4 regions of the Rhizobium binae genome follow, and region 3 is predicted to be linked to each of the others. Evidence: predicted binding sites of a transcription regulator. Region 3 holds the regulator's gene; each other region holds the start of a gene.
What was found. The regulator PhoB, encoded in region 3, activates phosphate uptake and scavenging genes when phosphate is short. The targets are predictions, from matches to a motif close to TGTCATNNANCTGTCAT.
Positions count from the first base shown of each region.

Region 1: a site for PhoB is predicted at 941-957, ahead of J2J99_RS00970 (DUF1045 domain-containing protein). Genes of this name have one in related genera too.
Region 2: a site for PhoB is predicted at 864-880, ahead of J2J99_RS18700 (YdcH family protein). Genes of this name have one in related genera too.
Region 4: a site for PhoB is predicted at 1,334-1,350, ahead of J2J99_RS20970 (DUF2794 domain-containing protein). Genes of this name have one in related genera too.

Region 1 is NZ_CP071604.1:213,359-215,554, reverse strand. It holds gene pstB (phosphate ABC transporter ATP-binding protein PstB) at 1-327, shown strand, start outside; partial or broken gene J2J99_RS00975 (PhnE/PtxC family ABC transporter permease) at 610-888, shown strand; gene J2J99_RS00970 (DUF1045 domain-containing protein) at 1,051-1,746, shown strand; gene J2J99_RS00965 (alpha-D-ribose 1-methylphosphonate 5-triphosphate diphosphatase) at 1,760-2,196, shown strand, end outside.
Region 2 is NZ_CP071604.1:3,817,576-3,819,771, reverse strand. It holds gene J2J99_RS18715 (5-(carboxyamino)imidazole ribonucleotide synthase) at 1-32, opposite strand, end outside; gene purE (5-(carboxyamino)imidazole ribonucleotide mutase) at 29-523, opposite strand; gene J2J99_RS18705 (YdcH family protein) at 554-757, opposite strand; gene J2J99_RS18700 (YdcH family protein) at 986-1,159, shown strand; gene J2J99_RS18695 (ArsR/SmtB family transcription factor) at 1,451-1,711, opposite strand; gene J2J99_RS18690 (sulfite exporter TauE/SafE family protein) at 1,876-2,196, opposite strand, start outside.
Region 3 is NZ_CP071604.1:558,792-560,987, reverse strand. It holds gene J2J99_RS02730 (GcrA family cell cycle regulator) at 1-85, shown strand, start outside; gene J2J99_RS02725 (hypothetical protein) at 259-516, shown strand; gene phoB (phosphate regulon transcriptional regulator PhoB) at 614-1,297, opposite strand; gene phoU (phosphate signaling complex protein PhoU) at 1,433-2,146, opposite strand; gene pstB (phosphate ABC transporter ATP-binding protein PstB) at 2,191-2,196, opposite strand, start outside.
Region 4 is NZ_CP071604.1:4,292,532-4,294,727, forward strand. It holds gene J2J99_RS20960 (IS1182 family transposase) at 1-204, opposite strand, end outside; gene J2J99_RS20965 (GNAT family N-acetyltransferase) at 346-903, shown strand; gene J2J99_RS20970 (DUF2794 domain-containing protein) at 910-1,311, opposite strand; gene J2J99_RS20975 (DUF1223 domain-containing protein) at 1,601-2,196, opposite strand, start outside.

The sequences.
Region 1 (2,196 bases), 350 kb from region 3:
AGCGGGCTTGGCCTTTCCGGCGGTCAGCAGCAGCGTCTCTGCATCGCCCGCGGTGTGGCGCTGCGCCCTGAGGTGCTGCTTCTCGACGAGCCGACGTCGGCCCTCGATCCGATCTCGACCGCCAAGGTCGAAGAGCTGGTCTCACAGCTCAAACGCGACTTCACGATCGTGATCGTCACTCACAACATGCAGCAGGCAAGCCGCATCTCCGACAACACCGCCTTCATGTATCTCGGCGAACTGATCGAATACGGCCCGACCGCTGAGATTTTCCAGTCGCCGAAGGTCAAGCGCACGGAAGACTACATCACCGGCCGCTACGGCTGATTGGCGTTTCAGGGTGAGGAGCCTTGTGACAATGGCGAGCTGGGTCGGCTGGACGCGATAGGATCAACCTGCGCTTCCTGCGTGTTTGACCACCTAGATCGCCAACGTGCTGCCGAATGCAAGCGACGCAGAGTCAGCCGAATGACTACCGCCTCGAAGACGCCGGGGCGTCGAGGCTTGTGCATCTTCCCTTCGGGAAGGCGCCGCGGCCCTGACGCGGTCCCCCGAGAGAGCCGCATCGAGCGGCGGTCGCGAGATGTGGCCCTTTATCGGGGGTTCAGCCTGATCTGGGCGCTGTTGACGCACGCCTTCGGCCGCGGGCCGCTTGCCGGCAGCGGCGTGATCTTTCTCACCGAGACCGGCACGTTCGGAAATCTCCATTCCGAGGGCTGGGAGAATATCGACAACGGGCTGCTTGAAGGCATCAAATCGACCGGCGCTCAAAGCGTGCTCGTCCCTCGTTACGGCATTATGCCGCAGATCGTTTCCGTTATCCTCAGCCCAGATGCGCTACCAGTGGGATTCGAACCGCGGGACGCCACCATCATCGGCGCCATCGGCTGATGGGCCCAGGGCTCACTGATCGATCACAAGGCAGTGGTGGCGATGCCGCCATCATCATTCTGTCACGGAAATCTTTTAGCCGGGGAGCCTGCTTGCGGTTCGCCGCCAAATCACTGCACATTGCGCTCCCCCGTTTCGATGATCCCCAGGACAAAAGCCTTGCGCTACGCTCTCTATTTCTCGCCGCCGAAGGATGATCCCCTGACCGGCGCGGCCTCGCGCTGGCTCGGCCGCGACGCCTTTACCGGCGAGACCTATCCTGCCCCGGCCTATGAGCAGCTCGGCCAGGCAGAGCAGTTCGAACTGACCGCCGATCCACGCCGCTACGGCTTCCATGCCACGATCAAGGCACCGTTTGCGCTTGCCGCCTCCGTCACCGAAAAGGACCTGATGGCCTTTGCCGAGGATTTTGCCGCGCGCACGCCGGCCTTCGAGATTCCCGAACTCGTGCTCGGCCAGCTCGGCCGTTTTTTTGCGCTCGTCCCCAGTTCCCTTCATCAACCTCTTCAGGATTTCGCCGCGAAGGTGGTAAAGTCTTTCGAACCGTTTCGCGCGGCGCTGTCGGAGGCCGATATCGCCAGGCGCAATCCGCAGAAGCTCAGCGACAGCCAGCGCGCCAATCTGCAGCGCTGGGGTTATCCCTACGTCATGGAGGATTTCGGCTTCCACATGACGCTGAGCGGGCAAGTGCCCGAAACCCGCGCCGAGGTGATGAAGGCGATTCTGACCGAGCGTTTTGCCGGTTTCACCGGCCGGCCGCTGTCGATTTCCAGCCTTGCCGTCTTCGTCGAGGAGACGCGCGGCGCCCCGTTCAAAGTTCATTCCTGGCTGCCGCTTTCCGGCGCCAAAAGCTGAAAGACCTGACGAGATGAGCAAAGAGACCGTGTTTTCGAATGCCCGCATCGTTCTCGAGGATGACGTCCTCGCCGGATCGATCCTCATCCGCGACGGCGAGATCGCCGACATTTCCGAAGGGAATTCGGTAGCCGGCGAAGATTTCGAAGGCGACTTTATCATTCCGGGCCTCGTCGAGCTGCACACCGACCATCTCGAAGGCCATTATCAGCCGCGCCCCGGCATTCGTTGGAACAAGACCGCCGCGGTCCAGGCACATGATGCGCAGATCGTCACATCGGGCATCACCACGGTGTTCGACTGCCTGCGCATGGGAGCGGACGAGGACGGCGGCTTCGAACATGGCGAGATGCGCGAGATGGCCGATGCCATCCAGTCGGCAGAGCGGGAAGGCCGGCTGCGCGCCGAGCACCTTCTGCACCTGCGCTGCGAGGTCTCCGCCGACAATGT
Region 2 (2,196 bases), 1.3 Mb from region 3:
CCGCCGACAATGCCGATCGTTCTTACGGTCATTGGTCGTCCATCGGGTATTCGGCGATGCTGGCACTCTGACGTTCGCGCCATTCGTCGAGCCGCTCGGCGATTTCTTCGTCGGAAAGCGCAAGCACTGCGGCGGCGAGAAGGGCGGCGTTGACGGCGCCCGCCTTGCCGATGGCGAGGGTTCCCACAGGAATGCCGGCCGGCATCTGGACGATGGACAGAAGACTGTCCTGGCCGGACATGGTTTTCGACTGGACCGGCACGCCGAAGACCGGCAACGGCGTCATCGATGCGGTCATGCCCGGCAGATGGGCGGCGCCGCCGGCGCCGGCGATGATGACCTTGAAACCCTCGGCGCGCGCGCCCTTGGCGAAATTCGCCATGCGGTCGGGCGTGCGGTGCGCCGAGATGATGCGCGCATCATACGGGATTTCGAGGGCTTCCAGCGTATCGGCCGCGTTCTTCATGGTTTCCCAATCGGATTGGCTGCCCATGATAATGGCGACGGGTGGTCTGTCTGTCATCGTTGCCGCTGTTCCTTTCAAGCGATACGATCAGGCGATGATATCAGGGACGATCTGATCTTCCAGCTTGGAGAGCTTGTCCTTGATAACGAGCTTCTTCTTTTTCATGCGCTGAATTCGCAAAGCGTCGCATCCGGTCTCGATCATGGCGTTGATCGCGGCGTCGAAATCCTCGTGCTCCTGACGCAGACGCGCCACCATGAGCCTGATTTCCGCCTGTTCCTGATCGGCCATATGTATTCCCCGTTATCGTCTTCGGATCTTGTCCGATCTGCCGATGATTTCCGCAAGCTCCTATCACCAAATACGGGTAACGGCTAGTTAGTCTTGATCATGAATTTGCCATCTCATCTTCATCTTTTCGCCTTCGACAAGCCTTCAAAAATATGTCACAGTCCGGCGCGTTGACACCTTGATCCCCGACGATGATGGCCGGGGAGGGTAAGAGGAAGGAAGGGTCAAATGACAGTTGAAGCTCATCTTGAATCACTCCAGAAAAAGCATGTCGCTCTCGAGGAGGAGCTGCATGCACTTAGAACAGCTCCCTCTATCTCCGATACGGAAATTGCCGAATGCAAGCGCCGCAAGCTGCGCATCAAGGACGAGATTCAGCGTCTCAAGTCATCCGTCCATTAGATCTTCCCAAGGGTCGCCGGACGATCATCTTGCGTAAGAGGTAAACCATCCATTCCGCCTAAAATTTGCAAGACCCGGTGATTTAACACCAGAATTGCGCCAGCCCGATGCTCGCGGCTGGCGCTTTTGCATCTGGCGCGGTAGATCGCGCTCGCATGATTGGGCCCGGCGGTCTGAGAGCATGTCTCGCAAAAGTGTGCAGCGGTATTGCGATAAAGACATGCGTGGAAACAAAGACCTAAAGCGTGCGAAGCGCATCTGAAAGATCGCGACACGTTTAGGGGAGGGCGATCAGGCCCAGAACTGATCCAGCCACAGATTGAGCTTGTCGAAGCCGCGGTTATTGACCGCGTAGATGCGTTTCGTTCCTTCCGACGTCACCGAGACGAGGTTGCTGTCGAGCAGCGCCTTCAGGTGTTGCGAAACAGCGGGGCGGCTGATCGGCAGGCCCTCGGCAAGCTCATTGACTGTCCGGGGCGCACGCCGCAATTCCTCCAGCAGAAACCGCCGGTTCGGATCGGCAATTGCAGAGAAGGGGTCCGTGTTCGACATGGCGGGAACGCTACGTCAAACCGGCCGCGGCGGCAAGAAAATTGTGCGTTGCAGCGTAGGAGAGCGCTGCGCGTCTTTTCAGGCGCGCTCGGGACGCTACTCCACTTCGAATTGCTGCATAATTAGTGAAGTCGATTTCAATTAAGGACACGGCAGGACCGCCCTTACCCTCCAAGGCCCTCGCGCACGATCAGCAAGGCGGCGATGAAGGCCATCGCATACATGAAGGGATAGAAAATCTCCGGCTTCATGCGGCGCACGCACCAGGCGCCGGCAAGCGTGGCAAGCGGGGCGAAAGGCAGCAACGTCGCCGAGGTCGCGAGATTCTGCGTGTCGAGCTGGCCGAGCGCGAAATAGGGGATGAGCTTGATGGCATTGAGGATCGCGAAGAAGCGCACGCTCGTGCCGGTATATTCGCGCGGCTGCAGCTCGAGCGGCAGCGCATAGACCTGGAAAGGGGCGCCGCCGGCATGGGCGACGAAGCT
Region 3 (2,196 bases):
CAATTCGCCCTATTGCAGCTATCATCAGAAGCTCGCCTACCAGCCGATCAACGAACGCCGCCGGGCGGCGGCGCGGGTCAGCTGAGCGGCCACGCCATCGTCAGAATGCAGAAGACGGGCCGAGTGGCCCGTTTTTTATTGGTTGGAGTGGGAAGCTGTAGGTTTTTCCTCGACGCTGTGCGAATTCGGGCTGCGGCTTCTCTCGTGCTCTTCGCATGGATCCGAGGGTCAGGCCCCTGGGATGACAGAGGAGAGGTGGTGCCTAGACGCATAAGCCTCGCCGGCGCGATGAAGTTACGGCAGAAGCGCCGCTTCACAAGCTACGTCAGCGGTGCGTTTGGCGAGAACGCCAACCCACACTCCGTCATCCCAGGGCTTGACCCTGGGATCCACAACCAGGCACCCGGCTTCGATAATTTCCCTGCAGTTGAATGCCATCGCTCCTCCCGCAGCGCCAGCCGCATGGATCCCAGGGTCAAGCCCTGGGATGACGGAGGAGAGGTGGTGCCTGGATGACAGAGGTGAGCTGGTGCCCGCTCATACGCCGCGCCGGTGCGATGAAGGCCTGGGAAAGGCTGCACCGGCGGAACGCCAACCCCACACTCCCTCAGCCTCAGGCTTCCATCGAATAGCCGGCGCCGCGGACGGTGCGGATGACGTCCTGCATGTTGGAGAAGTTCAAGGCCTTGCGCAGGCGGCCGACATGGACGTCAACGGTGCGTTCGTCGACATAGATGTCGTGGCCCCAGACGCCGTCGAGCAGCTGCGAGCGGGAGAAGACGCGGCCCGGCGACGACATCAGGAATTCCAAGAGGCGGAATTCGGTCGGGCCGAGGCGAACTTCGCGGCTCTTGCGATGGACGCGATGGGTTTCGCGGTCGAGCTCTATATCGCCGCATTTCAGCACCGAGGACAGCACCTCCGGGCGGGCACGGCGCAGCATGGCCTTGACGCGGGCGACGAGTTCGGGGGTCGAGAACGGCTTGACGACGTAATCGTCGGCGCCGGTGGACAGCCCGCGGACCCGCTCGCTCTCCTCGCCGCGCGCCGTCAGCATGATGATCGGCAGCCGCTCGGTTTCCGGCCGCATGCGCAGGCGCCGGCAGAGCTCGATGCCGGAGACGCCGGGCAGCATCCAATCGAGGATCAGGAGATCGGGCGTGCGCTCCTGAAGCCTGATCTCGGCCTCGTCGCCGCGCAGGATGGTATCGACCTCGAAGCCTTCCGCTTCGAGATTATAGCGGAGAAGCACGCTGAGGGCCTCTTCGTCTTCAACAACTGCAACTCTCGGGATCATGCGTGTCCGTCTCCTCGCGCACGATCCTTAAACCGGGAATGATTTAAGCAAGGGATCCCGCGCAAAATCAGAAATTGGCTGCGACCGCTTTGCGCGCCCGGACGGGCGCGCACGCAATGGGCTGGTTCGGCACGGTTATTCCGTGGCGGCACCGACGGTGTTGGCGCTGTCGTCCTTCGGACGGTCGCCTTCCGGCTGGGCGCCGGTCGCCATGTAGTAGATCGTTTCGGCGATATTGGTCGCGTGGTCGCCGATGCGCTCGATGTTCTTGGCGCAGAACAGAAGATGCGTGCAGCTCGTGATGTTGCGCGGATCTTCCATCATATAGGTCAGGAGTTCGCGGAACAGCGACGTGTACATCGCGTCGATCTCGTTGTCGCGTTCGCGGATGGCATTCGCCTTGTCGGCGGCGCGCGTCGTATAGACGTCGAGCACTTCCTTGAGCTGGACAAGCGCCAGCTCGGACAGGTGCTCGAGACCGCGGGCGAGCTTGCGGGGAACGCCGGTGCTCTGCACGGCGATGACGCGCTTGGCGGTGTTCTTGCCGAGGTCGCCGACGCGTTCGAGATCGGCGGCGATGCGGATCGAACCCATGATTTCGCGCAGGTCCGAGGCCATCGGCTGGCGGCGGGCGATGGTGACGATCGCCTTGTCGCCGATCTCGCGCTCGGTGTGATCGAGGATCACATCGTCGGAAATGACCTTCTGCGCCAGCGCGGTATCACCGTTGACCAGCGCCCGGACGGATTCGGCGACCATCTGCTCGGCCAGGCCGCCCATCTCGGAAATCCGCCTGGACAGGAACTTCAGATCATCATCATAGGCAGAATAAATATGTGTCGATGCCATGGGGCTTTGTCCTCGAATAACGGGAAGGCTTCGGATAACCGCAATCAGCC
Region 4 (2,196 bases), 780 kb from region 3:
ACCGATGAACAAGGCCCTGAACATCAAGGTCGGATCAAGCGCTGGCCGGCCGTTGTCCGGGCAGTAAAGCAAAGCCACACGATCATGAATGAAGGAAAAGTCGATCACCTGATCAATCTTGCGAAGCAGGTGATCCTTCGGCACTAGGCTATCGAGCGTCACCATCTCGATCGCCGTCTGTTCGGCAGAGGGTTTCTTCAACATGTCCCAATGAATCACAAAACCCCCGGCATCGCCAGGGGTTTGTCAGCAGTCTGAAGGCGGCTTCGGCCGCCTTTTTTGTTGCGCCGTTTTCGGAGGAATGGTTTTAGAGGAGCTCTGCCCCGCCGCTGGACCAGCTGCCCGATGTCCTTTCTTCTGCGCGACGCCTTTGAGGCCGATATCCCCGCCATTACCGGGATCTATGGCGACTCCGTCCTGAACGGCGTTGCAAGCTACGAGATCACACCGCCCTCCGAGACCGAGATGGCGCAACGTTTTGCGGCGATCATCGACCAGCGATATCCCTATATCGCCGCAGTCGATGCGGATGGAGACCTGCTCGGCTACGCCTATGCCTCGGCCTTCCGCACCCGCCCGGCCTATCGCTGGATGGTCGAGGATTCGATTTACCTGGCGCCCGAAGCCCGCGGTCAAGGCATCGGCAAGGTGCTGATGAGCGAGTTGATCGACCGCTGCACTGCCCTCGGTTTTCGTCAGATGGTGGCCGTCATCGGCGGCGCAAGCCCCGCCTCGATCGCGCTTCATCTGAAGGCGGGTTTCGTGGAGGTCGGCCTGATGCAGGGCACGGGCTACAAGCATGGGCGCTGGCTGGATACGATGTTCATGCAGCGCAGCCTCGGCGAAGGCATGACGACCGATCCGGATCCATCCGTTTATCCCGGGACGCTGTCTGCACGCTGACGAGGCTTACTTATCGACGAGCTTCAAGGCCTTGTCGAATACCTTCAGCACTTGGTTCAGCTCGTGTCCGCGCTTCAGGATCATACCGTTGACGTTAATGACGGAATAGGCGCCTTGCTTGGCGGCGAGCTTCGGGTTCTTTTCGATTCGGAAGAACGGCATTTCACCGGAGCGTTTGAAGACGGAAAACACCGCCCTGTCTTTCAGGTGATCGATGGCGTAATCGCGCCATTCGCCCTCGCCGACCATGCGGCCGTAGATCCAGAGGATCGCATCGAGTTCGCGCCTATGGAAAGTCACCGGAAGCGGGTCCTTGCTTTGTCTGTACTCCCTGAGATCGACGACGACCGAGGAACTATTGTCGACGGAGCGGCTTTCGCCGTGTCGCAAATCCGGCTGATCTGTCATCAGGTCTCCAAGGCCTCCGCTTGTGACAGGAGAATGACAGTTTGCCCGAGCCGCCACAAATTGCAAGAGTGCGGCCCGTCACATTCGACTGCAGTGGACTGTGGACAGATGCGATGCTTTCTCGGCAGCGCCGCATTTCAGTCAAAACAGCGCCTCATTTGCAGGAGAATTATGCATCCCGGTTTGGCGCCAGCGCGCCAAAGGGCCCGGCGGAGCGTATCGACCTTAACCCCAGCCCCGAATACGTTCAGCCGGGCCGCCCGGACCTTCATCCGTATAGGATGAAATCTCAGATATTTTTACCCGCCAGCACCACGGTCGCGCCAAGGATCGCGGCCGGATCGCCTTCCGCGGTCGCCGACTGCAGCAGGATAGCGCAACCCTCGAGCTGCGGCCGCTGCAGCACGCTTGCCGGCAGCGTCAGATTGGTCGCCTTGCCATCCCACATGCCGACGGTTTCGACATTGGTGACGCTGTGCAGATAGGCGATCTTCTTGCCGCTGTTTTCACCCTTTTCGACGTCGATCGTCTTTTCCTTGTCGAAATAGACCATGACGACATTGGCTTTGCCCTGCCCTGCGCCGATCTTGATCTCCAATTCGTCACCACGCATCGATGCGCTGATGGGAACGGTCAGCCCGTTACCTTCGCCGCTGTAAACGTCGATCTGCCGGTTGATTCCGGTGAGATCGGAGCCGGCCAGATGACCGCGCCCGTTGACGATGGCCTGCGGCGTATAGACGTTGCTGCGGCCCATTGTCCTGGCATAGCCGTACTGGCGCTCGGTGTTTTCCTTGGAGCTCAGCGTATCGGCCCAGCCGAGATAATTCCAGTAATCGACGTGATAGGCGAGCGCAATGACATTGCCTTGGTTCACCAGCTTGC